DNA from 4 places in the Streptomyces sp. NPDC058671 genome. Region 4 is predicted to be linked to each of the others. Evidence: riboswitches for the same ligand, from Rfam matches in the RefSeq annotation. Region 4 holds a riboswitch; each other region holds the start of a gene.
The links. A riboswitch is a leader RNA that binds a small molecule or an ion and turns the genes downstream of it on or off. The one in region 4 is predicted to bind cobalamin.

Region 1 (7,359 bases), on a different contig from region 4:
TCGTCGCGCCGAGACCGGCGAGCGAGCGCCAGGCCGCGGCCCGGGTGGTGTGCCCGAGCCGGGCGGCCTGGGCCTGCCGGATCCTGGACAGCGAGTCGAGCAGCAGGAAGATGATCCGGTACATCACGAGCGCCACGTCCACCACGGGCGCCGGCACCCCCGCCCGGACGAGCCGGGGCAGGACGTCCGAGACCGGGGTGGTGAAGGCGAACAGCAGCACCCCGAGCGAAGCCGCCGCGGTCCGCAGGAGCAGTTCGACCGCCTGGACCGGACCTCCCGGGGCGAACGCGACGACCCCGCGGGCGCCGCCCACCTCGAAGAGCAGCGGAACGGCACCCGTGACGCAGAAGCCGAGCGGGACGCGGAACGCCTGCCAAAGGGCCCTGCCCGGCACACCGGCCGGCCCGAGCAGCACCCCGAGCGTGACCGCGGCCACGAGTACAGCCCCCGGCCACGGCGGCAGACAGACCGCGCACAGGGTCAGACCGAAGCCGAGGAGCGCCTTCTCGGCGGGATGACGGCGGCGCCAGCGACTGCTGTGCGCCGCCGCGTCGATCGGCAGCATCGGCGGCTACGCGTCCCGCCCGTCGGCCGGAACCCCCGGGCCGCCCTGCTCCCGGGCTCCGGACGCCACGACCGCACCGTCGACGGGGCCCCCGGCAGCCCCGGATGCCCCAGGGATCTCAGGGATGCCGGCGGCCCCGGAAACCCCGGCGGCCCCGGAAACCCCGGCGGGCGCGGAGGCCCTGGCAGCCTCCGATGCCCCAGCGGGCTCAGCGGGCTCAGCGGCCCCAGCGGCCCCAGCGGCCCCAGCGGCCCCAGCGGCCCCAGCGGCCCCAGCGGGCCCGGAGGCCCCAGCGACCCCGTGGGCCTCAGCAGGCCTGGCGGCCTCAGCGGCCCCGGCAGGCCCGGCGACCCCCGATGCTTCAGCGGCCCCGGCGGCTCCAGCAGGCCCGACGACCCCCGATGCCTCAGCAGCAGCCCCGGCGGCCCCGTCCACTGCGGCCGCGCCGGCCCGCGCGGCGCCCTGCCTGCGCCCTCGCCGCAGACCGAAGTAGTACGCGAGGACCCCGGCGCCCAGCGCCGCCTGGAGCGAGAACAGCGCGGACTCGACCTCCCCGGACGGCGGCTCGTACAGCGGCGTGAACCACGGCTCGTAGTCCGGCCGGAGCTCCGTGATCGCGGTCTCCGCCTCCGCGTCCGCCCCGGTGAACGGTTCCTCCTTGTGGTCCCCGAGCCCCAGCGCGAGCGGCAGTACCGCGAGCGCCGCGACGACGAGCAGCAACAGGGCGTTGATCTTCGCGTTCCGGCTCATCGCGCGGCCGCCTCCTCGCGTCGCTCCGCCGTCCGCCCGGCGAGGACGCCGAGCCGGATCAGATCGCCCTTGCTGGACTGCGTGAGCAGCCGCATCACGAGCACGGTCAGCAGGCCCTCGCTCACGGCCAGCGGAATCTGCGTCACCGCGAAGATCCCGCCGAACTTGGCGAGCGCGCCGGCCACGCCGCTGCCCGGGTCCGGGAAGGCGAGCGCCAGCTGCACACTGGTCACGCAGTACGTCGACAGGTCGGCGACGAACGCGCCGAAGAAGACGGCGACCATCAGCGGCGTACCGGACCGGCGCAGCAGCCGGTACGTGCCGTAACCCGCCCAGGGGCCGACGATCGCCATCGAGAAGACGTTCGCGCCGAGCGTGGTGAGCCCTCCGTGGGCGAGCAGCAGGGCCTGGAAGAGCAGGGTGATCGTCCCCAGGACCGCCATGATCGGCGGCCGGAACAGGATCGCGCCCAGACCCGTCCCGGTCGGATGCGAACAACTACCGGTCACGGACGGCAGCTTGAGAGCCGAGAGGACGAAGGTGAAGGCGCCGGCGGCGCCGAGCAGAAGAGTGGACTCGGGGTTGGACCGTACCTCGCGGGTCAGCGCGCGGACCCCGTGGACGATGAACGGTGCGGACGCGACGCCCCAGGCGGCCGCGTGCACAGGGGGTAGGTACCCCTCGGCTATATGCATGGTTGGGAGACCCTCTCCAGCACCTCGTGGATGGACAACGCACCCTGGCCGGTCTCCTGGCTGACGGTCATACGCCCGGACTCCGCCTTCCCACACCACGGCGGTCTCCCGTCGCGGTCCAGTGGCTTCCCCGAGGGTGACATCCCGCGGGGGTGGAGCCGGACCTCCCGATCACAGTGGCGAGGGCCGCACCGGTACTGCACCGGTTTCCCGTACACCAAGGCCCTGCGACACTAGTGCGTTGACCAGGTACATCACAACACGGTCGCCACCCGGTGCGGCTTCTCGCTCACACAGCGCTGTCACTCCTTGCGGTAGGCGTACGCCTCCGACGCCGCCGCCACCACCGCGTCGAGGTCCGCTCCCGCGCTCGCCGTGACCAGCGCGGCGACCGCGCCCTCGACGAACGGCGCGTCCACCAGACGGGAGCTCTCGGGAAGCTCGTCGCCCTCGGCGAGCAACGCCTTCACGGTGAGCACCGCGCTCCCCAGGTCGACCATGATCGCCACGCCGGCGCCCCGGTCCGCGGCCTTCGCCGCCTCGCAGATCAGCTCGGAACTCGTCCCCAGACCACCGTCCGGAGTCCCGCCGGCGGGGACGATCGGCGCCAGGTCGCCGCCACCGGACAACCCCCTGGCGAGCTCGGCCACGGCTGTCGCGACGGCGGCACTGTGCGAGACGAGCACGATGCCGACCCGCACGGAACCGTCGCGGACCGGCGCGCCCCGGCTCGCGGCGCTCATGACGCCCCCTCCGCACGCGCGGTGTCGTCCAACGCGGCGAACAGCAGCGCGGACGAGGTCGCCCCCGGATCCTGATGCCCCACCGACCGCTCGCCCAGATAGCTGGCCCTGCCCTTGCGCGCCCGCAGCGGTACGGTCGCGAGGGCGCCCTCCTCGGCTGCGGCACGGCCGTCCCCGAACGACTCCCGCAGGCCCTCCACGGCCGGGAGGAGCGCGTCCAGCATCGTCTTGTCGCCCGCCTGCGCGCCGCCCAGCTGCGACACGGCCGTCACGCCGGAGCCGAGCGCCTCCGCCAACCGCGCCCGGGTGACCCGCTCGTCGTCGCCGAGGGTCTTGCCGGTACGACGCAACAGCGTGCCGTACAGCGGTCCCGACGCGCCGCCCACGGTGGAGATCAGCTGCCGTCCCGCGACGGTCAGCACCGCGCCCGGCGTCGCCGGCGCCTCCTCGGCCAGGGTCTCGGTGACGGCGGCGAACCCCCGCCTCAGATTGGCCCCGTGGTCGGCGTCGCCGATGGCCGAGTCGAGCTCGGTGAGCCGGTCCGCCTCACGGTCGACGGCCTCGGCCACCGCGGTCAGCCAGCGCACCAGGAAGTCCGCGCCGAAGGTCTCTGTCATGCCGGTCCCCTCTCCCATCCCTCGTCTCACCGACCCCAGCGCAGCGCGGGCGTCTGCACGGGAGCGTCCCAGAGGCGGAGGAGTTCCTCGTCCACCTCGCACAGCGTCACCGAACAGCCGGCCATGTCGAGCGAGGTCACGTAGTTCCCGACGAGGGTACGGACCACCGGCACGCGGCGCTCGCCCAGGACGCGCTGCACCTCGGCGTTGAAGCCGTACAGCTCCAGGAGGGGAGTCGCGCCCATGCCGTTGACCAGCGCGATCACCGGCCCGGACGGGCGGAGGTCCTCGACGACGGCGTCGACGGCGAAGTCCGCGATCTCCCGGGAGGTCATCATGGGCCGCCGCTCACGGCCCGGCTCGCCGTGGATGCCGATGCCCAACTCCAGTTCCCCGGCCGGCAGGTCGAAGGTGGGGCTGCCCTTGGCGGGGGTGGTGCACGCCCCCAGGGCCACGCCGAAGGACCGGCAGCGCGCGTTGACCAGGCGGGCGATCGCCTCCACCCGTTCGAGGGGCGCGCCCTCCTCGGCGGCGGCGCCCGCGATCTTCTCCACGAAGAGCGTGCCGCCGGTGCCGCGCCGCCCCGCCGTGTACAGACTGTCCGTCACGGCGACGTCGTCGTCGACGAGGACCTTGGCGACCTGGATGCCCTCGTCCTCCGCGAGTTCCGCCGCCATCTCGAAGTTCAGCACGTCTCCGGTGTAGTTCTTGACGACGAACAGCACCCCGGCGCCGCTGTCGACGGCCGCCGCGGCCCGCACCATCTGATCGGGCACCGGAGACGTGAACACCTCCCCGGGACAGGCGGCCGCCAACATCCCGGGCCCCACGAACCCCCCGTGCAACGGCTCGTGCCCGGACCCGCCGCCGGAGACCAGGGCGACCTTCCCCGCCACGGGCGCGTCCCGCCGCACCACGACCCGCCGCTCGACGTCGACGGTGAGCTCGGGATGAGCCGCCGCCATCCCCCGCAGCGCGTCGGCGACCACGGTCTCGGGAACGTTGATGAGCATCCTCATGGATACCTCCTGGTGAGACTGGCGGGCTAGCCGCTCGGCAGGGTCTTCGCAGGTCAGAACGGGTGAGGGGGCTGCGCGGTACTGACGCTGACTCGCCGCTGTCCCATCTGATGATTCGTCAGATGGGGCTCGCGGGGGGTGGGCTTTGCCGGTGCGCATCGTGGTCGCCATTATCGGCACGAGATCGCCTGTACGCACGAGCGCGTGGGAAACGCTCTCGTCGTGGCCCAGGATGACGTTCCTCCCCTCGCCATCCCGCGGGGTCCCGGTCAAAAAGTACGGCGATCTCGCCGGGCGACGAGGGAAGACCCCCGTCACCTCTGGACGATCATGGATCGGGGACGTTTGGAAACCTCGATGGGGCGCAGACGTTCGTTCACGCCAGCTTTATTCACCAAGGTAGGAGACGCATCATGGGCATTCTGGCTTGGATTCTCATCGGGCTTCTCGCGGGTCTCATCGCGAAGGCACTGATGCCGGGCAAGGACCCGGGCGGCATCATCATCACCATGCTGATCGGTATCGCGGGCGGTCTGCTCGGGGGCTGGCTCGGCAAGGTCATCTTCGGTGTCGACTCCATCGACGGCTTCTTCGACCTCTCGACCTGGATCGCCGCCATCGCCGGCTCCGTCATCCTCCTCGCCGTCTACCGGCTGGTCACCGGCAACAAGCGCCATCACAGCCACGCCTGAGCGACCCAGCCCCATCCCTGGACGGACACGGCCCCCCTCCTTGCGAGGCGGGGCCGTTCCGCTGCCCGCCGAGGCGTCACCGCCCGACGCGTGGCCGCTGCCACGCACCGACGGACGTCGCCTGCCTCCCCGCAGACACCGCCCCCTGCGAGGAAGCCCCCAGCCTGTTGGTGCAAGGGCCCCGCTTCCATGCCCTGTGAGAGTCACGCCTCCCAGGGCGCGCAGCGTCGCACGTTGTGCGCGAGGGCCTGGAGTACGTCGGTACGGGTCGGCTGGGTGGGGAGGAGGCGGTTCAGGTCACAGGGCATGTCGGGCTGTTCGGGTGGCAGGAAGCCGAGCTGGGCCACGCGGGCCATGCCGCGTGCCCGGGACTGTGGTGCGGTGGGGTCGGCCAGCAGTGGTCCGTCGACCGGGCGGTCGGATTCGTCGAGGAAGTCGAGGCACGCACGTTCGAGGTCGGCCGCGGTCAGCCGGGCGGGGCCGGCGGTGACCCAGTGGAGGCCGGGGGCTGTGGTGTCGCCGCGAAGCTGGGCTTCGGTCAGTGCGGTGACGTAGTCGACGAGGGTCTCCATCGGGAGGATGTCGGTCCAGTGGTCGGGCTGGACGGGCAGTGCGCCGGGTCGTGCCTGCAGCAGAGCGGTGAAGAGGGCATGCGGGAATTGGTGTCGAGGCGGAGTGGGGGCGTTGCGGGCGGCGAACAGCAGGGCGGTGCGCACGATGGCGACGGGCTGGCTGCAGTGGGCGGCCAGTTCTTCGGCGCGGCGCTTGGACCGGCCGTAGGCCCGCATGGAGCGGGCGGCGAGATCGTCTCCCGGGACCTCGAAGGCGGCTGCGGCGGAGGAGAGCAGGACCACGGGTACGCGGGCTTCCTCGGCGAGTTCGAGAATCCTGCGGGTGCCGTCGGCGTTGACGTTGGTGAAAGCGGTGGGGTCACGGGGGGCGAAGTCGGTGACGGCCCCGCAGTGCACGATGACGTCGATGCCGGCGGCCAGTTCGCTGCGCTGACGGGGGCTCAGTCCCAGGCCGTCGATGCTCAGGTCGGCCTGCAGGCAGGCGGTGGCCCCCTCGGGCCGGCGGCGGTGGACGAGTGCGGTGACATCGTGGCGCGCTGCCAGTGCGGGAAGAAGGTTTGCCCCGATCACCCCGGTCGAGCCGGTGAGAAGGACGGTGGGGCGGGCTGCGGTCATGGTGGCCTCGGGGCTGTGGAGTGAGGAAGAGGGCAGTCCGGTAAGGGGTGTGGCGTGGCCTGGAGGGCTGCGGTGTATCAGGTCATCGCCGGCCGTTCGCGCTCAATGCGGCACTGACCCGTTGCGCGGCGGGGTACTCCACCGGGTGGCAGTGGGTGAGACCCTCGAGGGACTCCCCGCTCGCGAAGCGCGTGAGTAGCTCGGCGGCCTGTTGGGGAAGTTCCAGATGCATCGCATGGTCGGTGCCGTACACCAGCACGATGCGGGCGTCGGAACAGGCCGAGGCGACCTGGCGGCACAACTCCGGCGGCGTGAAGAGGTCGTGTTCGCCTGTGGCCACCAGAACGGGCGCGGTGATCGACGGCTGCGACGAAGGCGCCTGTTGCAGCAACCGCAGGGTGTTGTTGCGGTACTTCTCCCGGTCCGCGCCCTCGATGTCGCGAAACAGGGAATGCAGGATCCGGCGCACCGCCGACTGGCGAATCACTCGCGGGCCCGGAGGGGAACGAAGGATGACGCTTGCGCTCAGTTCGGCGAACTCCTCCATCCGCTCGCCCTCCAGCAGATGTACGCTGCGCCGCAGATCCGCCCGGACCTCGTCAGGGACCCACACGAGCGGTCCCGCCAGGACGATTGTGCGCACCGCCCGGGGATAGGTCTGGGCAAAGCGGTAGGCGATACCCGAACCGTACGAGGCGCCGAGAACGTGCACCCGAGTGTGCCCGGCGGCTGCCAGCAGGTCGTGCAGCGCAGCTGCCAGAAAGTCCACGCCGTAGGAGGCGGGCAGGACGTCCGCGTCCCCCCACCCGGGCAGGTCCACGGCGAACACGTGAAACCTTTCGGCCAGCACCGCTTCGAAGCGGCCCCATGCCGTCTTGCGCTGGAGAGCCCCGCCGATCAGCACGACCGTCTCGGCCGCCGGGTCAGGGTGCCACAGCGTGCGCCCCTCGGACTTGTATCCGCCGTAGGCGGACACCACGAACTCCTCGAAGGCCAAGGCGCTCTCCCTTTCGCTGCGAGCCCTCGACGGCCCCGCTGGTCCTGGCCGTGACGTCCACGCCCCTCGGTGCAACGATCACGGCGGCATACCG
Region 2 (7,359 bases), on a different contig from region 4:
GGGCGCCGACCGCGCGAGCGCGAGCAGCGCCTCCAGGTCGCATCCGGCCCGCACCTGCTCCGCCTGCGCCGCGACGGCGGAGACCGCAGCGGCCTGCCGCTCGGCCACCGGCACGAGCCCCAGGTGCCGCGACGGAGTCGCCACGGCGGGCGCCCTCCGCAGCACCCCGAGGACCGGCACCCCGGACTCCCCGAGCGCCTCCCGCAACAGATGCTCGTGCCGGTCGGTGGCGACCTTGTTGAGGATCACGCCCCCGATCCGCACCTCCGGGTCCCAGGACGCGAAGCCGTGCACGAGCGCGGCCACCGACCGCGACTGCGAGGACGCGTCGACGACCAGGACCACCGGCGCCCTGAGCAGCTTCGACACCTGCGCGGTGGAGGCGAGTTCGCCCTGGTCGGCGGCCCCGTCGTACAGGCCCATGACCCCCTCGACCACGGCCAGGTCGCAGCCGCGGGCCCCGTGTGCGAAGAGCGGCGCGATCAGCCCCGTACCGCACATGTAGGCGTCGAGGTTGCGGCCGGGGCGGCCGGTCGCCAGGGCGTGGTAGCCGGGGTCGATGTAGTCCGGGCCGACCTTGTGCGGGGAGACGGCCAGACCACGGCCGGCGAAGGCGGCCATCAGGCCGGTCGCGACCGTGGTCTTGCCCGCGCCCGACGACGGCGCGGCGATGACGAGACGTGCTACCACTCGATGCCCCGCTGGCCCTTCTGACCGGCGTCCATCGGGTGCTTGACCTTGGACATGTCGGTGACGAGGTCGGCGAAGTCGACGAGCTCCTGCGGCGCGTTGCGGCCGGTGATGACGACATGCTGCTGCCCGGGACGGTCGCGCAGGACCTCCACGACCTCCTCGACGTCGATCCAGCCCCAGTGCAGCAGGTAGGCGAACTCGTCGAGGACGTAGAATCGGTACTTCTCCTCCGCGAGGTCCCGCTTGACCTGCTCCCAGCCCTCACGGGCCTTGTCCTCGTGCGACTGCTCGCCCTCGGCGACCTCGCGCTGGATCCAGGACCAGCCCTCACCCATCTTGTTCCAGGTGACGGTGCCGCCCTTGCCGGTCTCGCCGAGCGCCTTGAGGGCGTTCTCCTCGCCGACCTTCCACTTGGCGGACTTGACGAACTGGAACACCCCGATCGGCCAGCCCTGGTTCCAGGCGCGCAGCGCCATGCCGAACGCGGCGGTCGACTTCCCCTTGCCGACGCCCGTGTGCACCATCACCAGGGCGCGGTTGCGGCGCTGGCGGGTGGTGAGACCGTCGTCGGGTACGACGGTCGGCTGTCCCTGCGGCATCAAGCGGCCCTCCTGGCAGTGGTCTTCCCGGCAGTGGTCTTCCGGTTTCCCTGGACGTCCCTGACGAGGCCGGCGATCGAGTCGGCCCGCAGTTCGTCCAGGGTGACGGCGGTGCCGCCGAGTTCACGGGCGAGTTCGCCGGCGAGCCCGAGCCGCACCGGTCCGGTCTCGCAGTCCACGACGACGGACGCCGTGCCCTCGGACGCGTGCAGCCGCGCCGCGCGGCAGGCGAGCGCCACCGGGTCGGCGCCGCCGCCGGTGGCCCGCCCGTCGGTCACGACGACGAGCAGCGGGCGGCGCGAGGGGTCCCTGAGCCGCTCGACCCGCAGGACGTCATGGGCCTTGAGGAGCCCGGCCGAGAGCGGCGTACGGCCGCCGGTCGGGAGCTTCTCCAGTCGCGCGGCGGCCGCGTCCACGGACGAGGTCGGCGGCAGGGCGACCTCGGCGTCCCGGCCCCGGAAGGTGATCAGACCGACCTTGTCGCGCCGCTGGTAGGCGTCGAGCAGCAGCGAGAGGACGGCGCCCTTGACGGCGCTCATCCGCTGCCGGGCCGCCATCGAACCGGAGGCGTCCACGGCGAACAGCACCAGGTTCCCCTCCCGTCCCTCCCGGGTCGCCTGCCGCAGGTCGTCGCGCCGCACCACGAGCCCGGGACCGGTCCGGCCGCGGGCCTTCTGGTGCGGGGCGGCGGCCTGCACGGTCGCGGCCAGGTGGAGCCTGGTCAGCGCCCCGCGCGGGCGTACGGATCCGGTCGTACGGCCGTGCTCGGTGCGGGCCCGGGAGCGGCGCCCGGCCGCGCCCTCGCCGAGACCGGGCACGCTCAGCACCTTCGTACGGAAGGGTTCGGCGGCCTTGACGGCGGCGCGCTCGCCCGCACCGGAGGGCGAGCCCTGCGGGGCGGGCGCCGGCTCCGGGGACTCCTGGGGAGCGGGTACGTCCTCGGGAGCCGGTACGTCCTCGGGCGCGGGGCTCTCGCCCTGCGGCGGAACGCCCCCGCCGGGCCCGCCGTCACCGCCGTCCCCACCGTCCCCGGGACCGCCGTCACCCGGGCCGTCCGGCTCCGGGTCCTGGTCGGGCTCCTCGCCCTTGAACCGCTCCAGGGTCTCGTCGAGCTTCTCCTCGTCGAGGCCGGGCGCGTCGAAGGGCGAGCGCCGCCGCCGGTGGGGGAGGGCGAGCAGCGCGGCCTGCCGAACGTCGTCGGACGTGACGTCGGTGCGTCCCGCCCACGCGGCGAGCGCGGTCGCGGTGCGGGCCATGACGATGTCGGCGCGCATCCCGTCCACCTCGAACGCGGCGCAGGTCGCGGCGATCTGGAGCAGGACGGCGTCCCCGAGCGTCACCCGCGGCAGCAGCGCGCGGGCGGCGGCGATCCGGTCGCGCAGCTCGGCCTCCTCGCCCGCCCAGCGCGCGGCGAACACGGCCGGGTCGTCCTCGAAGGAGAGCCGTCGCCGGACGACCTCGACCCGCTGCTCGGGCTCGCGCGACGCGGCGACCTCCACCGTGAGCCCGAACCGGTCGAGCAACTGCGGCCGCAGCTCGCCCTCTTCGGGGTTCATGGTCCCGACGAGCAGGAACCGGGCGGCATGCCGTACGGAGACGCCTTCGCGTTCGACGTACGAGGAGCCCATGGCGGCGGCGTCGAGCAGGAGGTCGACGAGGTGGTCGTGGAGCAGGTTGACCTCGTCGACGTACAGGATGCCCCGGTGGGCGTCCGCGAGGAGCCCCGGCTCGAAGGCCTTCACACCGTCGGCGAGCGCCCGCTCGATGTCGAGCGCACCGACGAGCCGGTCCTCGGACGCGCCGACGGGCAGCTCGACCATCCGCGCGGCCCGTTCGGCCCCGGAGGCGTCGTCGTGCGGCCCGTCGGGGCAGCCGGGGTCGGGCGAGCCCGGGTCGCAGCTGAACCGGCAGCCCGGCACGACCGGCACGGCCGGCAGCAGACCGGCGAGCGCCCGGACGGCGGTGGACTTCGCGGTCCCCTTCTCCCCCCGCACGAGGACACCGCCCACGGCGGGGCTGACGGCGTTCAGGAGCAGCGCGAGCCGCAGGTCGTCCATGCCGACGACGGCGGTGAACGGATACCGGGTGCTCATCGGGTGGTCACTCCTTCGGATCGCTGAGGTTCGCACGACGGCCCGCGGCCGCCGCCGGTGGGCGGCAGCCCACAGGGGCCACCCCACTGTTCTCGACACGTGGTTCGGGTGGTGCGGGTGGGGATCCCGGCGGCCGGAGGCCGTGCGCACCACCGGCGGCCCGCGGCCGGGCCTCCGGCCCGGCCCGCCCCCGCGCTCACGGCGCCCCCGGCGGCACGAACGGCAGGCCCGCCGGGGCCCCCTCCTCGATCAGCCGCAGCAGCGCGTCCGTGTCCGCGTGCTCCTCGATCAGGTCGCCGAGCCGGTCGAGCTGTTCCTCGCGCAGCGCCCCGAACGACGTGTCCGGCGCCGGCACGAACCGCCGCCCGGCCGCCGCCGCGACCTCGCGCAGGAACGCCCGCCGGAACCCGTCGCTCTCCAGGGAGCCGTGCCAGTGGGTCCCCCGGACGGAGCCGACCCGGCAGCCGTCGAGAGCGCGTCCCGTGTCATCGGAGAAGAACGGCTCCCCGCCCTCCACCGAGGCGACCCCGTGGTGGATCTCGTATCCCTCGGCCCGCTCCCCGAGCGCCACCCCGACCGGCCGGGCGAGGGTCTTCCCTGGCGCGAACCGGACCCGTACGGGCAGCAGTCCGAGCCCGTCGACGGCGCCCGCCCGCGATTCGACCTCGTCCTCGATGTGCTCGCCGAGGATCTGGAAGCCGCCGCAGATCCCGAGCACCGGCAGCCCCGCGGCCGCGCGGCGGGCCAGCTCGTCCGCCAGGCCCCGCTCCCGCAGCCACGCCAGCGCCTTGACCGTGCCGCGCGTGCCGGGCACGACGACGAGGTCCGCGTCGACGAGTTCCTCGGGCCGGTCGACGAACCGGACGACCACGCCGGGCTCGGCCGCCAGCGCGTCGACGTCCGTGAAGTTGGACATCAGCGGTACGGCGCAGACGGCGACCCGCAGGACGTCCGCGCCGACCGGCGGCGCCACGACGGACTCGCGGACGGTGCCGCGCAGCGACACCCGGAGGCCGTCCTCCTCGTCGATGCCGAGCCCGTGCGCGTACGGCAGGACGCCGAAGGTCCGGCGCCCGGTCAGCCCGTGCAGCATGTCGAGCCCCGGTTCGAGCAGGGTCACGTCACCCCGGAACTTGTTCACGAGGTACCCGGCGACGAGCGACTGGTCCTCGGGGCTCAGCAGCGCCGTCGTGCCGAAGAACTGGGCGAAGACGCCGCCCCTGTCGATGTCCCCGACCACGACCACGGGCAGCCGCGCGGCTCGCGCGATGCCCATGTTGACGATGTCCGTGCGCCGCAGGTTGATCTCGGCCGGGCTGCCCGCGCCCTCGCAGATCACGGCGTCGTACATGCCCCGGAGTTCCTCCAGGCACGCCATCACCGGCTCGAACAGTTCCTTCTGCCGTCCCCCGTGGTAGCCCTTCGCGCTCAGTTCCCCCACCGGTTTGCCCATCAGGACGACCTGGCTGGACCGGTCGCTGCCGGGCTTGAGCAGCACCGGGTTCATCAGCGCGGTCGGCTCGACGCGGGCGGCCTGCGCCTGCATGGCCTGGGCCCGCCCGATCTCGGCGCCCTCACGGGTCACGAAGGAGTTGAGGGACATGTTCTGTCCCTTGAACGGCGCCACCTTCAGGCCCTCGCGGACCAGCCAGCGGCAGATGCCGGCCGTCACGACGCTCTTGCCGGCGTCGGACGTGGTCCCGGCGACGAGCAGCCCCCCACCCCTCATGCGTTCCTCCGCTTCAGCGCGCTCACGATCAGCCGGCCGCCCGCGCAGGCGGCCAGGGTCAGTGCGGTGACCCGGCGGGACAGCCGGACCGCCCGGTCGATGTCGGCGACCTCGACGGGCCGCCCGTCCCCGTTGAGCACCGGCCGGTGTTCGACCCGGCCGGCGTACGAGAGGGTCCCCCCGAGCCGTACGCCGAGCGCGCCCGCGAAGGACGCCTCCACGGGACCGGCGTTGGGGCTGGGGTGCTGCGAGGCGTCCGCCCGCCAGGCCCGGACGGCCCCGCGCGGGTTCCCGCCGGCGACGGCGGTGAGCGCGGCCGTCAGCCGGGCCCCGGGCCAGCCGGCGACGTCGTCGAGCCGGGCCGAGGCCCAGCCGAAGCGGCGGTGGCGGGGGGACTTGTGGCCGACCATCGCGTCCAGGGTGTTGACGGCCCGGAAGCCGAGCAGGCCGGGCACGCCCGCGACCGCGCCCCAGAAGAGGGCGCCGACCACGGCGTCGGAGGTGTTCTCGGCGACCGATTCGACGACCGCGCGGGCCATCGCCGGTCCGTCGAGGGACTGCGGGTCGCGTCCGCACAGGTGCGGCAGCCGTTCCCGGGCCACCTCCAGGTCCCCCGCGGCGAGCGCCCCGCCGATCGCGCGGGCCTCCCGCCCCAGGGTCGTACCGCCGACGACGGCCCAGACGGAGGCGGCGGTCAGCGCCACGGCGGCGGCCGGCCGGTTGCGTACGGCCCGTGCGGCGAGCGCGCCCAGGGCGGCGGTGGAGCCGACGCAGACGGCGGTGTGCAGGGCGCCCCAGCCCCGGTGGTCGTGGTGGAGGCGCTGCTCGACCGCGGCGGCCGCCCGGCCGAACGCGGCGACGGGGTGCCCACGGCGGGGGTCTCCGACGAGCAGGTCGACGGCGAGACCGGCGGCCGCTCCGTAGGCGAATCGGTCCGGGGAGAGGCGGCTGGTTCTTCTGCGGCCGGGCATGGCGCGTGTCCTCACTCAGGGTCCGCGCCCTGGATCGACGTGACCGGCGGCGAGAGTTCCTGACTCCCGGACCCCTCGGATCCGGTCACAGTGGCGGGACCGCGCCGGATTCGCACCGGACTTCCTCTGCTGCCGCCGTAATGGCCTCGGCAGTCCACCACGCCCCGAGAACAGCCGTCAACTCACCTTGACCTGCACCGCGTCACTGTGCGAAGCGCCACAGACACGACGGCAGGGCGGCCCGTACCCGAAGGTACGGACCGCCCGGCCGGTGTCCTGCGAGACCGTCAGACGACGATGAGGTAGATGCCGTACGCGACGGCCGTGAGGCACAGGGCGAAGCAGGCGTAGGCGCCGGTGCGGGCCAGGGCGGCGGAGCCTCCCTGGGCGGCGGCCTGCTCCTGCTTGGAGAGGCCGATGATGCCGAGGGTGAAGAGGCCCACGAGGGCGACGGTCGCCGCGAGGCTGACTCCGAAGACGGAGCCGAGGGCTGCCCAGTCGATCTTCATGTCGTTCGTTCCTTAGACCGTTGCGGCGGGGGCCGGGGGAGCGGCCGGGTCGGTGGGAGCCGGCGCGGGGATGGTGGTCTTGAGGTCCTCGTCCGCGACGGCGGCGACGGAACCGGCCGGCGGCGGCGGGGTGACGGCCGCCATGGCGGTGGTCACCACACCCGCGGGCTCGGCGTCGAGGTCGTCGGCGGTGACGTTGTGGTGGTCGACCGGCTTGCGGCGGGACAGCGACCAGATGACGGCCGATCCGCCCACCAGCAGGACCGCGACGGCGGCGATGCCCCAGGGGCCCTGCTTGGTGAGGAACTCGGCACCGGCGCCGACCAGGCCCGCGGCGGGCAGGGTCAGACCCCAGGCGACGAACATCCGGGTCGCGGTCGACCAGCGGACGACCCCGCCCTTGCGGCCGAGACCGGCGCCCATCACGGCACCCGAGCAGGACTGGGTGGTGGAGAGGGAGAAGCCGAGGTGCGAGGAGGCCAGGATGACCGTGGCGGCGCTGGTCTGGGCGGCGAAGCCCTGCTGCGGCTGGAGGTCGGTGAGGCCCTTGCCCATGGTGCGGATGATGCGCCAGCCGCCGAGGTAGGTGCCGAGGGCGATCGCGACGCCGGCGGAGACGATGACCCAGAGGGGCGGGTTGGAGCCGGGGGCGACGACGCCCTGGGTGACCAGGGCCAGGGTGATGATGCCCATCGTCTTCTGGGCGTCGTTGGTGCCGTGGGCGAGGGAGACGAGACCCGCGGAGGCGATCTGGCCGACCCGGTA
Region 3 (7,359 bases), on a different contig from region 4:
CCGGGAGCGCCTGCGTACCGCCCCAGATCTGGCGGGCGCGCAGGATGGAGAGGACCAGGTTGACGCGGCCCTCACCCTCCGGGGCGCCGCCGAGGACGTGCAGACCGTCGCGGATCTGGGCGTCCTTGACCTCGCACAGCCAGCCGTCGACGTGCAGCAGGAAGTCGTCGAAGCCGTCGTCCTCCGGGCGCTCCTGGAGGCCGAGGTCGTGGTCGAGCTTGGCGGCCTGGATCAGCGTCCAGATCTGGGCGCGGATCGCGGGCAGCTTCGCCGGGTCCATGGAGGAGATCTGCGCGTACTCGTCGAGCAGCTGCTCCAGGCGCGCGATGTCGCCGTACGAGTCGGCGCGGGCCATCGGCGGCACCAGGTGGTCGACGAGGGTCGCGTGGACGCGCCGCTTGGCCTGGGTGCCCTCGCCCGGGTCGTTGACGAGGAACGGGTAGATCAGCGGGATGTCGCCGAGGGCCGCGTCGGGGCCGCAGGCGGCGGACAGGCCGGCGTTCTTGCCGGGCAGCCACTCCAGGTTGCCGTGCTTGCCCAGGTGGACCATGGCGTCGGCGCCGAAACCGCCGTCCTCGGTGCGGGCGGCGATCCAGCGGTAGGCGGCCAGGTAGTGGTGGGACGGCGGGAGATCGGGGTCGTGGTAGATCGCGATCGGGTTCTCGCCGAAGCCGCGCGGCGGCTGGATCAGGATGAGGAGGTTCCTGCGCCGCAGCGCCGCCAGGACGATGTCGCCCTCCGGGTTGCGGGAGCGGTCGAGGAACATCTCGCCGGGCGGCGGGCCCCAGTGCTCCTCGACGTGCGTCCGCAGCTCCTCGGGGAGCGTCGCGTACCAGCGCTTGTAGTCGGCGGCCGGGATGCGGACCGGGTTGCGGGCGAGCTGCTCCTCCGTCAGCCAGTCCTGGTCGTGGCCGCCGGCCTCGATCAGGGCGTAGATGAGCTCGTCGCCGTCGCCGGAGACGAGGCCGGGAAGCTCCTCGGCGGGCCCGAAGTCGTACCCCTCGGCGATCAGTCGGCGCAGGAGGGAGACGGCGGAGGCGGGGGTGTCGAGGCCGACGGCGTTGCCGATGCGGGAGTGCTTCGTCGGGTACGCGGAGAGGACGAGGGCCAGCTTCTTCCCGGCGTTCGGGATGTGCCGGAGCCGGGCGTGCCGGACGGCGATCCCGGCGACGCGGGCGGCGCGTTCGGCGTCGGCCACGTACGCGGGCAGACCGTCCTCGTCGATCTCCTTGAAGGAGAACGGGACGGTGATCAGGCGGCCGTCGAACTCGGGCACGGCGACCTGGCTGGCGGCGTCCAGCGGCGAGAGGCCCTCGTCGTTCTCCTCCCACGCGGACCGCGAACCGGTCAGGCACAGCGCCTGGAGGATCGGCACGTCGAGCGCGGCGAGCGCCCCCGCGTCCCAGGCCTCCTCGTCGCCGCCGGCCTGCGCCTGCGCCGGCTTGGTGCCGCCCGCCGCGAGGACGGTCGTGACGATGGCGTCGGCGCCACGGAGGGTGTCGAGCAGCTCCGGCTCGGGGGCGCGCAGGGACGCGACGTACAGCGGGAGCGGCCGCGCGCCGGCGTCCTCGATCGCGTCGCACAGGGTGCCGATGAAGCCGGTGTTGCCGCTCATGTGGTGGGCGCGGTAGTAGAGCACGGCGATGGCCGGGCCGCTCTCGTTCCGCGCGGTCCGGTCGAGCGGGCCCCAGGTGGGGGCGGCGGCCGGGGCCTCGAAGCCGTGGCCGGTGAGCAGGACGGTGTCCGAGAGGAAGCGGGCCAGCTGCTCCAGGTTCCCCGGGCCGCCGTGCGCGAGGTAGGCGTGGGCCTCGGTGGCGACGCCGATGGGGACGGTGGAGGCCTCCATCAGCTGTGCGTCGGGGGCCTGTTCGCCGCTGAGGACGACCACGGGCCTTCCGGCGGCGCGGACCGCGTCCAGCCCCTCCTCCCAGGAACGCAGACCGCCGAGGAGCCGGACGACGACGAGGTCGACGCCGTCCAGGAGGGCGGGCAGGTCGGAGAGGGGGAGACGGGCGGGGTTGGCGAAGCGGTACTCCACCGGGCCGCCGGCCGAGGCAGCGTTCGCCGCGCGGGCGCTGAGCAGGTCGGTGTCGGAGTGCGACAGCAGCAGAAGCATGGCGAGCGCAGGCCTTCCTCGGGGTTGTCCGCGCCCCGGGTGGTCGTATGGGTCGGGGCCTCCCCTGCTCGGGCGAAGCCGAGACCTCGGGGAAGGGAGTTCCTGACTCACCGTCCCCGAAGTGCGTCGCTGCGCACAGCCGGACCGGCTCACAGTGGCGGGACCGCGCCGGAGTCTCACCGGGCTTCCTCCCCGGGGTCCGGGGACCCCATGCCGATCTGCATCCTAGATCGTGCGGTGGAGGGGCGGGACGGGCCACCGAGTCGACCTGATCACACCCGGTGGCCGCCCGGTTCCCCGTATGTATGCTCGCCGCCATGCCGCCCACCCCAGCCACGACGCCCGATCCGGGCGAAGCTCGTATACGGGACCGTGGCGACGCCTGCCCGGGGGCGCTGCGCCTGCATCCCGCCGAGGACGGCCGCCTGGCCCGACTGCGGCTTCCCGCAGGTTTCCTGACGGCTCATCAGGTCACGACGCTCGCGACCGCGGCGGAGACCCTGGGCGACGGCCGGATCAGCATCACCTCGCGCGGCAACGCGGAGCTGCGGGGCCTCGCGGACGACTGCGGGGCGGCGCTCGCGGCGCTCCTCGCGGACGCGGGCCTGCTGCCCTCCCCCACCCACGAGCGCGTCCGCAACATCGTCGCCTCGCCCACCGCGGGACTCGACGGACTCGGCTACGCGGACGTGCAGTTGTGGGCGCGCGGACTGGACGCCGCACTGTGCGCCGAGCCCCGGGCGGCGTCCCTCTCGGGACGGTTCCTGTTCGTCCTGGACGACGGTCGCGGCGACGTGGCCCCGCTCGGCGGGGATGTGAGCTTGGTCGCAGACGAGGGCGGATCCGTCCTGCTGCACCTGGGGCCGCAGGTCTTCCGGCTCGCCGCCGCCGACGCCGTCCGCGCCGCCCTCGCCACCGCCCTCGCGTTCCTCGACGCGGCCGAGGCGGCCGGGAACGGGGCCTGGCGACCCCGCGAACTGCCCGACGCGCACGTGCCGGACTGGGCCCGCGCCCTGGCCGCCGCCGGGATCGCGGCCGAACCCGTACCCGTACCCGCACCACCGCTGCCCGTGTCCCGGCCGCCGGCACCCGGGGTGCTCGGCGCCGACGCGCTGTACGTCCTCGCGCCGCTCGGCCGGCTGACCGCCGCTCAGCTACGGGCCCTGCTGCCGGCCGACGAGGTGCGGCTGACGCCTTGGCGCGGCGCGGTCGTCGTCGGCCCCACGGGCCCTGCGGAAGCCGGCCCCACCGGGGCGGCGGAAGCGGGCCCCACCAGGCCGGCGGAAGCGGCCCGCACCGGGTCGGCCGTCGACGGACCCGCCGACCGGCTCGCCCGCCTCGCGGCGTACGGGCTGATCACCCGGTCCGACGACCCCGGCGCCGGGGTCACCGTCTGTACCGGCCGGCACGGGTGCGCCAAGTCCCTCGCCGACGTACGGGCGGACGCCCGCGCCGTGCCCGCGGGGCCGGTGCCCGTGCACTTCTCCGGATGCGCACGCGGCTGCGGACACCCGTACGGCGACTGGATCGAGGTCCTCGCCACCGGCGACGACACCTACCGGGTGGACGGCGTCCCCACCCCCCGCGCCTCCCTGCCCGCAGCGGTCGGAGCGGCCCGTACCCCTGTCGACCACACGCCCCCCACGTCCCACACGAGATGAGCGAGAGCGACACCATGTTCGACTACGAGAAGGACGGGGCGGAGATCTACCGCCGGTCCTTTGCCACGATCCGCGCCGAGGCGGATCTCGCGGGCCTGCCCGCCGACGTCGCCCAGGTGGCGGTCCGGATGATCCATGCCTGCGGCATGACCGACCTCGTGCGGGACATCGCCTACTCCCCCGGCGTGGTCGCCAGCGCCCGCGCCGCCCTCCGGGCCGGCGCGCCGATCCTGTGCGACGCCCAGATGGTCGCGAGCGGCGTCACCCGCAGGCGGCTGCCCGCCGACAACGAGGTGGTCTGCACGCTCTCGGACCCGTCCGTGCCGGACCTGGCCGCCGAGCTCGGCACCACCCGCTCCGCCGCCGCCCTCGAACTGTGGCGGGACCGCCTCGAAGGCTCCGTCGTCGCCATCGGCAACGCGCCCACCGCCCTCTTCCACCTCCTGCAGATGATCGCCGAGGGCGCGGGGAAGCCCGCCGCCGTCCTCGGCATACCGGTCGGCTTCATCGGCGCCGCCGAGTCCAAGGACGCCCTCGCCGCCCAGGACCTCGGCCTCGAACACCTCGTCGTGCGGGGCCGGCGCGGCGGCAGCGCGATGACGGCCGCCGCGATCAACGCGATCGCCCACGAAGCGGAGATCCAGCAGTGACCGCCACCGGAAAGCTCTACGGCGTCGGCCTCGGCCCCGGCGACCCGGACCTCATGACGGTGGCGGCCGTGAAGGCCATCGCCGCCGCCGACGTGATCGCGTACCACTCGGCCCGCCACGGCCGCTCCATCGCCCGCTCGATCGCCGCCGAGCACCTCCGCGCGGACCACATCGAGGAGCGGCTGATGTATCCGCTCACGGTGGAGACCACGGACCACCCCGGCGGCTACCGGGGCGCCCTGGACGACTTCTACGAGGAGGCGTCGGCCCGCCTCGCCGCGCACCTCGACGCGGGGCGCACGGTCGCCGTCCTCGCCGAGGGCGACCCGCTGTTCTACGGCTCGTACCAGCACATGCACAAGCGGCTCGCGCACCGCTACGACACGACCGTCATCCCCGGCGTCACGTCCGTCAGCGCCGCCGCCGCCCGCCTCGGCGAACCGTTGTGCGAGGCGGAGGAGGTCCTCACGATCATCCCCGGCACCCTGCCGGAGGACGAGCTGACGGCCCGGCTCGCGGGCACCGACTCGGCGGTCGTGATGAAGCTCGGCCGCACCTTCCCCACCGTGCGACGGGCCCTGGAGCGGGCCGGGCGGCTCGACGACGCCCGGTACGTGGAGCGGGCGTTCATGGCGGGTGAGCGGACCGGCGACCTCGCCGACGTCGACCCGGACTCCGTCCCCTACTTCTCCGTCGCCGTCCTGCCCTCCCGCATCGACCAGGAGCCACCCGTACGGGACCGGGGCGAGGTCGTCGTCGTCGGCACCGGCCCGGCCGGCGCGCCCTGGCTCACCCCCGAGTCGCGCGGCGCGCTGGTGAACGCCGACGTCCTCGTCGGCTACACCACCTACCTGGACCGGGTGCCTGTCCTGCGCGCCGGACAGATCCGCCACGGCTCCGACAACAAGGTGGAGTCCGAGCGGGCCGAGTTCGCGCTCGACCTGGCCCGGCGCGGCCACCGGGTCGCGGTCGTCTCCGGCGGCGACCCGGGCGTCTTCGCGATGGCGACGGCGGTCCTCGAAGTGGCCTGCGAACCGGCGTACGCCGACGTACCCGTACGGGTCCTCCCGGGGGTGACCGCGGCCAACGCGGCCGCCGCCGCCGCCGGAGCCCCCCTGGGCCACGACTACGCGACGATCTCGCTGTCCGACCGGCTCAAGCCCTGGGACGTCATCGAGGCCCGGCTGCGGGCCGCGGCCTCGGCCGACCTGGTCCTCGCCCTCTACAACCCGGGGTCGAAGTCCCGTACCCACCAGGTGGCCGCCGCCCGCGACCTCCTGCTCGAACTCCGCCCGCCCGAGACCCCGGTGGTCGTCGCCCGAGACGTGGGCGGCCCCGAACAGTCGGTGCGCGTGGTGACCCTGAAGACCCTGGAACCGTCCGAGGTCGACATGCGCACCCTGCTCCTCATCGGCTCGTCCCAGACCCGCGCGGTGCGGCGGGCCGACGGCCGGACGATCACCTGGACGCCCCGCCGGTACGGGTGAGCCGGCCTGCCGGAGCGGCTACGAGCCGCTCCGGGTGAACGTCCCCAGGCCCTCCTGGTCCAGGTACTCGACGCGGACGGTCCTCCCGTCCGGGGAGAAGGTGACGCCGGTGGGGCCGACGGCGTTCTCCCCGCGCGTCGGGAAGCTGAACGTGTTCCCGTCGTAGTGCGTGAGCCGGTACGACTGGGGCTCCGGTCCCAGTCGCAGGACCAGGCCGCCGCCCTCCTCTGCGACCGTGAGCGGGCCGAAGTAGTCGTTGGCGTACGTGCCGGTGTAGGCGTCGGCGGCCTTCGCGGGGGCGGGATCGGCGGGCCGCTTCGTGTAGTCCGTCTCGGACCGGTCCGCGTCCGCCTGCTGCTGGTAGACGCCGTCGAGGAGCGGCACCCAGTCCCGGCTGGGCTTCCCGTTCTGCACGGTGTCGAAGAAGTCGAGGGCGACGGCGTCCGCGACGCCGACCGGCGCCCCGTTGGTGAGGACGACGATCCCCAGCTGCTCGCCCGGCAGCATCGTGACGTTGGTGTGGGCGCCGAGCGCGAACGCGCCGGTGTGCGAGAGCCGCAGCCGGCCCTCGTCGTCGTACGCCACGTTCCAGCCGAGGCCGTAGAAGCCGGTCCGGCCCGCCGGGGCGTGCGGGGGCGAGGCGACGCTCTCGGGGTGGTGGGTGAGGTCGAGGGCCTCGGCGTCGACGATCTTCTTCCCGTCCAGCGTGCCGTTCGCGAGCTGGAGCCGCAGCCAGGTCGCCATGTCACGGGCGGAGGAGCTGACGCCGCCCGCCGGGGACTGGGCGTCCGGGTCGCGTACGGACGCCTTCCAGGTGCCGTCGGACTCCTTCACATGGCCGACGGCCCGGTCGGCGTTCGAGGCGAAGTCCTGGAAGCGGGAGCTGGTGTCGTTCATGCCGGCGGGCTTGTAGAGGGTGTCCTCGGAGAGCTTCTCCCACGGCACGCCCTTCTCCGCGGCGACGGCCTCGGCGGCCGCCGTCAGCCCGAAGTTCGTGTACGCGTAGCTCGCGCGGAACGGCGCCAGGGCCTCGTACCGCAGGTGGGACAGGATGTACTCCTGGTCGTAGCCGAGGTCCTCCAGGAGGTCGCCCGCGTGGTCGGGCAGACCGCTGCGGTGCGAGAACAGGTCGGCGACCGTCACATGGGAGCTGACCCACGGGTCCTTCAGGCGGAACTCGGGCAGCTCGGGGGCGACGGGCCGCTGCCAGCCCTCGACGCCGACGGCTCCCGCGACGACGGTCGAGGCGATCGGTTTCGACACGGAGGCCAGCTGGAAGACGGTGTCGGCGTCGACGCGGGCCGTCTTGCCCACCTCGCGCACCCCGTACCCCTTGAGGTGGACGACCTCGTCCTCGTACACGACGGCGACGGACACCCCGGGCAGCCCGGTGCGTTTCATCATCGCCGCGACGTCGGCGTCGATCCGCCCGACGGCCCGGTCCA
Region 4 (7,359 bases):
CCCGGGCGCCGGGAAGCCGGACCTGGCGGGGCTCACGGCCGTCGAGGAGGCGGCCGGCACCCTGCGTACCGGAGTGCGGTCGGCCCTGCCCGAGGCCCGGGTCGAGGTGACGGGTGTGTTGCCCCTCCAGCACGACAGCGCGGTGGCGGGGCCGGGGGCGTGGGCCCTCGCGGCGAAGGCGGCCTGTGCGCTCGGGCTGGTCGCGCTCCTCGTCCTGGCGTTCCGCTCGCCGGGTGGGGCCCTGGCCCCGCTGCTGCTCGCCGCGGCGACGTCGGTGGGGGCGCTGGTCCTGGTGGAGGCGGTCGCCGGGTTCACCGAGATCAGCTTCGTCGTCGTGTACCTGGTGCCGGTCACGGCGCTGGTGCTCGCGGTGCACCGCTGGGCGCAGCCGCCGGGGACCGCGGCCCGGTCCGCGGTGGCGGGCGGTGCGGCGGGGGCGGCGGCCTGCGCGGTCCTCGCGCTCTTCCCGGCCGCGTTCCTGCGCTCGGTCGGGACCGCGGGGCTCGCGGTGTGCGCGGTGGGCACGGCGGCGGCCCTGACCCTGGCGCCGGTCCTCCGCTCGAAGACGCCACGGATCGACGCGTCACGGCCCGGCCGGCGCTCCCGTGCCGTCCCCGCCGCGCTCGGTCTGACGCTCCTCGTCCTGCTGACCGGCGCGGCCACGCAGCTGAGAGTGGGCAATCCGGAGGCCCGTGCCCTGGTGGCGAGCGGCCCCGCCCGGGACGGTCTGGACCTGCTCGCCGCGGCCGGGGTGCCGACGGGGGCGCTGAACCCCCTGGAGGTCCTCGTGCCCGAGGGCGTGGACGCGGAGGCGGTGGCCGCGCGGGCGGCCCGGGTGCCGGGGGTGCTGCTGGCGGCGGCGCCGACGGACGCCGGGTGGCGCCGCGCCGGTTCGGCGGTGGTCGTGGTCGTGCCGGAGGAGGAACCGATGACGGCGGCGGGCGCCATGACGGTGACGGCCCTGCGCGCGACCCTCGCGGGCGCGGGACGGGGCGGCGCGGGGACGGGACTCGACGGCAGCACAGGCACGGGCGCGGGTGCGGGTGCGGGACCCGACGGCACGGGCGCGGGCGCGGGACCCGCCGGCGCGGGGACGGGCGCGGGTGCGGGACCCGGCGGCGCGGGTGCGGGCCCGGACCGTCCCGTCCTCGTCGGCGGTTCGGGCGTGGTGGACCGCGACCTCGTGGACGGGGTCTACGGGCTCCTGCCGTACGCGGTCCCGGCAGCGGCCCTGGCGGCGTTCGGCGTGCTCGTGGCCTTCACCGCGGCGGGCGCGGCCGCCCGCGCCGTGGCCGGCGCCCTGCTCGCCGCCACCGCGTCGGCGGGGGCCCTCACCGTCCTGTGGCAGTGGGGCCCCGCGGACACCGGCGCGGTGACGGGCTGGGTCCCCCTCGTCGTGGGCGTGTTCGCCTTCTGCGTCTCCCTCGACCGGGCGGTCGCCTCGGCGGCGGGCGGTCCGCCGTGGGCGGGTCCGGTGGCGGCGGGCGCGGGCGCGCTCGCGGTGCTCGCCGTCGGGATCGGTCCGCAGGTCGAACTGGCGCTGCTCGTCTCGGGGTTCGCGATGGCGGGGACGCTGGACGCGCTGGGCGGCCGACGGCTCACCGCACGGGGGTCCGGACCGACGGGCGGACCGGCCGTCGTACCCCGGAGTTCATCCCAATTGGTCTAGACCTAGACAGTGTCTCGCGCTTAGCATCGACGACCGCGATCACCAACGCGTTCGATCGCGCGACGGCACGTGACGACGGGGACGACGGGGGAGATGACGGATGTTGGAGGCGCTCGGCATAAAGGAGTCGACGGAGGCCGTCTACCGCCTGCTCCTGGAGCGGCCCGAGTACGACGTGACGGAGATGGCGGCCCACCTCGGCCGCCCCGAACCAGAGGTCCGCGAGGCGCTCGCCTGCCTCGCGGACCTCAAGCTCGTCCTCATGGACGACTCCTCGGGCGAGGTCGAGCCCTTCAACCCGGATGTCGGTTTCTCCTTCCTGCTGTCCCGCGCCGAAGCCGAACTGAGCAAGCGGAAACGCCAGGTCGAGCAGGCCGGCCGGGCCGTGGCGGGCATTCTCGCCTCGTACGCCGACCACGCCGAACCGGGCGTCCGGCACGACCTCGTGGACCGCATCACCGGCCTCGACAACGTCCGCGAACGCCTTGAGGACCTGGCCGCGAACGCCCGCACCGAGTGCCTCTCGCTCCTCCCGGGCGGGGCGCAGCTCCCCGACACGATGGACGCGAGCCAGCCGCTCGACCAACTGGCCCTGGAACGCGGTGTGCGGATCCGGTCGATCTACCAGGAGAGCTTCCGCAACGACCCGCCGACCGTCGAGTACGTCCGCTGGTACTGCGAACTCGGCGGCGAGGCCCGGACCGTGCCCGTGGTCCCGATGCTCATGGTGATCGTCGACCGCGAGGCCGCGCTCGTCCCCGTCGACCCGGAGGACGGGCGCGCGGGCGCCCTCGAAGTCCGCAGCCCCGGGCTCGTGCACGCGCTCCTGGTGCTCTTCGACCGCCTGTGGGACACCGGAACCCCGTTCGGCGAGACCCCGCGCCGGGACGCGCACGACCTGTCGCCGCAGGAGCGGGAGTTGCTCATGCTGCTCGGCATCGGCTGCACGGACGACATCGCCGCCCGGCGGCTCGGGATCTCCCTGCGGACCGTGCGCCGGATGAGTTCGGAGCTGATGAACCGGCTCGGCGCGCGCAGCCGTTTCGAGGCGGGCGTACGGGCCGCCAAGGAGGGCTGGCTCTGACCCGGCGACCCCGACGGCCCCATGAATCACTTCCGTTATGCGGACAGGGGTTCCGTGGAGCGTGGCCGTCCCCTAGATTTCCCCACCATTAACGAGGTGATCAGCGAGGGGACGGGAATCGCCATGTCAGACGCGCCAGATACGACACAAGGGAAACAACCCACCATCACACCCATGCGGGTGGTGATCGGACTCTGTCTGTTCGCCCCGTTCGTGGCGATGCTCTGGGTGAGCTCCTACGCGAAGACCGAACCGCTCCTCGCCGGCATCCCGTTCTTCTACTGGTACCAGATGCTCTGGGTGCTGGTCTCCACCGTGCTCACCATGGTCGCCTACAAGCTGTGGCAGATCGACCAGCGCGGCCGCAAGGGTGGTGACGCGCGATGAAGGACGGCGTGAACGGCGTCGCACTCGCCGTCTTCATCTTCTTCTTCCTGGCCGTCACGGTCATGGGCTTCCTCGCCTCGCGCTGGCGCAGGGCGGAGAACGAGAACAGCCTCGACGAGTGGGGCCTGGGCGGCCGCTCGTTCGGCACCTGGGTGACCTGGTTCCTGCTCGGCGGCGACCTCTACACCGCGTACACCTTCGTCGCCGTCCCGGCGGCCATCTACGCGGCGGGCGCGGCCGGCTTCTTCGCCGTGCCGTACACGATCCTGGTCTACCCGCTGATCTTCACCTTCCTGCCGCGCCTGTGGTCGGTCTCGCACAAGCACGGCTACGTCACCACCTCGGACTTCGTACGCGGCCGCTACGGCTCCAAGGGCCTGTCCCTCGCGGTGGCGGTCACCGGCATCCTCGCCACCATGCCGTACATCGCGCTCCAGCTCGTCGGCATCCAGGCCGTCCTGGACGTGATGGGCGTCGGCGGCGGCGAGACCACCCACTGGTTCATCAAGGACCTGCCGCTGCTCATCGCGTTCGGTGTCCTCGCGGCGTACACGTACTCCTCGGGCCTGCGGGCGCCCGCGCTCATCGCCTTCGTCAAGGACACCCTGATCTACATCGTCATCGCGGTGGCGATCATCTACATCCCGATCAAGCTGGGCGGCTTCGACGAGATCTTCGCCAAGGCCGGCGAGGCGTACGCGCAGACCAACCCGGCGACGGACAAGCCGCGCGGGTCGCTCGTCCCCGGCGAGGCCGGCCAGTGGACGTACGCGACGCTCGCGCTCGGCTCGGCGCTCGCCCTGTTCATGTACCCGCACTCCATCACGGCGACGCTGTCGTCCCGGAGCCGTGAGGTCATCCGCCGCAACACCACCATCCTGCCGCTGTACTCGCTGATGCTGGGCCTGCTCGCGCTGCTCGGCTTCATGGCGATCGCCGCCGGCATCCAGGTGAAGAACGGGCAGCTCGCCATCCCGCAGCTGTTCGAGACGATGTTCCCCGACTGGTTCGCCGGCGTCGCGTTCGCCGCGATCGGCATCGGCGCGCTCGTCCCGGCCGCGATCATGTCGATCGCCGCGGCCAACCTCTTCACGAGGAACATCTACAAGGACTTCATCAAGAAGGACGCGACCCCGGCGCAGGAGACCAAGGTCTCCAAGATCGTCTCGCTCCTGGTGAAGGTCGGCGCCCTCGCCTTCGTCCTCACCATGGACAAGACGGTCGCGATCAACTTCCAGCTGCTCGGCGGCATCTGGATCCTTCAGACCTTCCCGGCCCTCGTCGGCGGCCTCTTCACCCGCTGGTTCCACCGCTGGGCACTGCTCGCCGGCTGGGCCGTCGGCATGCTCTACGGCACGGTCGCCGCGTACGGGGTCGCCAGCCCGACCCAGAAGCACTTCGGCGGCTCCTCCGCCGAGATCCCGGGGATCGGCGAGATCGGCTACATCGGTCTCACCGCCTTCGTCCTCAACCTCCTCGTCACGGTCGTCCTCACCTTCGTCCTCAAGGCCGTCAAGGCCCCCGAGGGCATCGACGAGACCTCCCCCTCGGACTACACGGCCGACGCCGGTGACACCGGCGTGCAGACCGACATGCCGAAACTCGCCGCCGAGACGCGCTGACCCCACACATCGGCCCCCGCACGGCCGCACGCGAAGGGGCCCGGGATCTCCACCAGGAATCCCGGGCCCCTTCGCGTCCCCGGGAAGGCACACTTCCCCCATGGACTTCACCATCAGGGCGGTACGGCCCGAGGAGTACGAGGCGCTCGGAGAGCTCACCGCCGGCACCTACCTGAACGACGGGCTGCTGCAGCACGGGGCGGAGGACTTCTACCTGGAGATCCTGCGGGACACCGCGCGGCGGGCGCGCGAGAGCGAGGTGCTCGTCGCCGAGGACGCCGAGGGGACGCTCCTCGGCGGGGTGACCTTCGCCACCGGCGACACCCGCTGGGCGGACATCGCGGTGACGGGCGAGGCCGAGTTCCGGATGCTCGCCGTCGCCCGTGAGGCCCGCGGCCGGGGCGTCGGAGAGGCCCTCGTACGGGCCTGCGTCGACCGCGCCCGGGCCCTGCCGGGGAGCGAGCGGATCGTGCTCTCCACGGACGTGAGGATGCGCTCCGCGCACCGGATCTACGAGCGCCTGGGCTTCGTCCGCACCCCCCACCGGGACTGGGAACCGACCCCCGGCCTTCTGCTGCTCACCTACGCCCTGGAGTTCTGAAGCCGGGCGGCGACACAACATGTGGGGGGTGCGATCAGCGGAGCCCCCCACATGTATGCTCGTGCTCGCTGTCGACGCAGGGGAATCCGGCGCGAATCCGGAACTGTCCCGCAACGGTGTGCTTCGTACGGATACATCACATTCGTACGAGGTGAGTCCGAGGACCTGCCGGCAGCGCACCCGGTCCGTCCGTTCCGGGTGCCACTGACGTCCGGGCCTCGCGGAGTGGGCCGGTGGAAGCGTCGCGTCCGGCGTTACGGACGCCCGCGTGCCCGCCTTCCCCCGCCGCGGCCCCGAGCCGAGCGAGGGAGAGCCCCCACGTGACCATCGCGCCCGCCGATCCGGCGTCCGCCGAGGCTTCCGCGGTCGAGAGCGACGGCCCCGGGACCGTGCTGCTGCGGACCCTGACCGACCTCACCGCCGATCTCCCCGACACCGACCCCGGCAAGGTCGCCGCCGCCGCGCTCCGCGGCCGCAGCGCCACGTCGGACGAGGCGGAGCTGCGCGAGCTGGCCACCGAGGCGGCCGCGGGCCTGATCGCGGAGGACCCGGCCTACTCCCGGCTCGCCGCCCGGCTCCTCACCGTCACCATCGCCGACGAGGCGGCCGGCCAGGGCGCCTTCTCCTTCTCCGCCTCCGTCGCCGTCGGTCACCGCGAGGGCCTGATCGCCGACCGCACCGCCGAGTTCGTCGCCCAGCACGCGGCCCGCCTGGACGCGACGATCGACCAGGCCGCCGACGACCGCTTCGGCTACTTCGGCCTGCGCACCCTCTACTCGCGCTACCTCCTGCGCCACCCGATCACCCGCCAGGTCGTCGAGACCCCGCAGCACTTCATGCTGCGCGTCGCCTGCGGTCTCGCCGAGGACGACAGCACCCGGGCCCTGGACGAGGTCACCGCGCTGTACGGCCTGATGAGCCGCCTGGACTACCTGCCGTCCTCCCCCACGCTCTTCAACTCCGGCACCCGCCACCCGCAGATGTCCTCCTGCTACCTGCTCGACTCCCCGCTGGACGAGCTGGACTCCATCTACGACCGCTACCACCAGGTGGCGCGCCTCTCGAAGCACGCGGGCGGCATCGGCCTCTCGTACTCCCGCATCCGGGCCCGCGGTTCGCTGATCCGGGGCACCAACGGGCACTCCAACGGCATCGTGCCGTTCCTGAAGACCCTCGACGCCTCCGTCGCCGCCGTGAACCAGGGCGGCCGCCGCAAGGGCGCCGCGGCCGTCTACCTGGAGACCTGGCACGCGGACATCGAGGAGTTCCTGGAACTCCGCGACAACACGGGCGAGGACCAGCGCCGCACGCACAACCTGAACCTGGCGCACTGGATCCCGGACGAGTTCATGCGCCGCGTCAACGCCGACGCCGACTGGTCGCTGTTCTCCCCCGCTGACGTGCCCGAGCTGGTCGACCTGTGGGGCGAGGAGTTCGACGCCGCCTACCGCGCGGCCGAGGCGGCGGGCCTGGCCCGCAAGACGATGCCGGCCCGCGACCTGTACGGCCGGATGATGCGGACCCTGGCCCAGACCGGCAACGGCTGGATGACCTTCAAGGACGCCTCCAACCGTACGGCCAACCAGACCGCCGAGCCCGGCCACACCGTCCACTCCTCGAACCTCTGCACGGAGATCCTGGAGGTCACCGACGACGGCGAGACGGCCGTCTGCAACCTGGGCTCGGTCAACCTCGGCGCGTTCGTGGACAGCACCGCACAGGACATCGACTGGGAGCGCCTCGACGCCACCGTCCGCACGGCCGTCACCTTCCTCGACCGCGTCGTCGACATCAACTTCTACCCGACCGAGCAGGCGGGCCGCTCCAACGCCCGCTGGCGGCCGGTGGGCCTGGGCGCGATGGGCCTCCAGGACGTCTTCTTCCAGCTGAAGCTGCCGTTCGACTCCGCCGAGGCACGCGCGCTCTCCACCCGGATCGCCGAGCGGATCCTGCTCGCCGCGTACGAGGCCTCCACCGACCTCGCCGAGCGCAACGG

Region 1: linked by a shared signal. The riboswitch ahead of ACFWV2_RS17160 (energy-coupling factor ABC transporter permease) and the one ahead of ACFWV2_RS11855 (ribonucleoside-diphosphate reductase subunit alpha) in region 4 are both predicted to bind cobalamin.
Region 2: linked by a shared signal. The riboswitch ahead of ACFWV2_RS26980 (cobalamin biosynthesis protein) and the one ahead of ACFWV2_RS11855 (ribonucleoside-diphosphate reductase subunit alpha) in region 4 are both predicted to bind cobalamin.
Region 3: linked by a shared signal. The riboswitch ahead of cobN (cobaltochelatase subunit CobN) and the one ahead of ACFWV2_RS11855 (ribonucleoside-diphosphate reductase subunit alpha) in region 4 are both predicted to bind cobalamin.

The regions. Positions count from the first base shown of each region.
Region 1 covers NZ_JBHXSA010000012.1:80,757-88,115, forward strand. The annotation lists gene cbiQ (cobalt ECF transporter T component CbiQ) at 1-565, opposite strand, end outside; gene ACFWV2_RS17155 (energy-coupling factor ABC transporter substrate-binding protein) at 572-1,315, opposite strand; gene ACFWV2_RS17160 (energy-coupling factor ABC transporter permease) at 1,312-2,010, opposite strand; cobalamin riboswitch at 2,039-2,275, opposite strand; gene ACFWV2_RS17165 (PTS-dependent dihydroxyacetone kinase phosphotransferase subunit DhaM) at 2,313-2,753, opposite strand; gene dhaL (dihydroxyacetone kinase subunit DhaL) at 2,750-3,370, opposite strand; gene dhaK (dihydroxyacetone kinase subunit DhaK) at 3,397-4,389, opposite strand; gene ACFWV2_RS17180 (GlsB/YeaQ/YmgE family stress response membrane protein) at 4,803-5,081, shown strand; gene ACFWV2_RS17185 (SDR family oxidoreductase) at 5,285-6,268, opposite strand; gene ACFWV2_RS17190 (alpha/beta fold hydrolase) at 6,351-7,265, opposite strand.
Region 2 covers NZ_JBHXSA010000025.1:67,140-74,498, forward strand. The annotation lists gene ACFWV2_RS26960 (cobyrinate a,c-diamide synthase) at 1-690, opposite strand, end outside; gene cobO (cob(I)yrinic acid a,c-diamide adenosyltransferase) at 684-1,292, opposite strand; gene ACFWV2_RS26970 (putative cobaltochelatase) at 1,292-3,385, opposite strand; gene ACFWV2_RS26975 (cobyric acid synthase) at 3,582-5,114, opposite strand; gene ACFWV2_RS26980 (cobalamin biosynthesis protein) at 5,111-6,085, opposite strand; cobalamin riboswitch at 6,119-6,251, opposite strand; gene ACFWV2_RS26985 (hypothetical protein) at 6,373-6,594, opposite strand; gene ACFWV2_RS26990 (anion permease) at 6,607-7,359, opposite strand, start outside.
Region 3 covers NZ_JBHXSA010000001.1:257,180-264,538, reverse strand. The annotation lists gene cobN (cobaltochelatase subunit CobN) at 1-2,116, opposite strand, end outside; cobalamin riboswitch at 2,194-2,343, opposite strand; gene ACFWV2_RS01140 (cobalamin biosynthesis protein CobG) at 2,422-3,777, shown strand; gene ACFWV2_RS01135 (precorrin-8X methylmutase) at 3,774-4,427, shown strand; gene ACFWV2_RS01130 (precorrin-2 C(20)-methyltransferase) at 4,424-5,914, shown strand; gene ACFWV2_RS01125 (serine hydrolase) at 5,933-7,359, opposite strand, start outside.
Region 4 covers NZ_JBHXSA010000007.1:262,247-269,605, forward strand. The annotation lists gene ACFWV2_RS11830 (hypothetical protein) at 1-1,669, shown strand, start outside; gene ACFWV2_RS11835 (LuxR C-terminal-related transcriptional regulator) at 1,770-2,753, shown strand; gene ACFWV2_RS11840 (DUF3311 domain-containing protein) at 2,877-3,140, shown strand; gene mctP (monocarboxylate uptake permease MctP) at 3,137-4,762, shown strand; gene ACFWV2_RS11850 (GNAT family N-acetyltransferase) at 4,863-5,363, shown strand; cobalamin riboswitch at 5,412-5,551, shown strand; gene ACFWV2_RS11855 (ribonucleoside-diphosphate reductase subunit alpha) at 5,684-7,359, shown strand, end outside.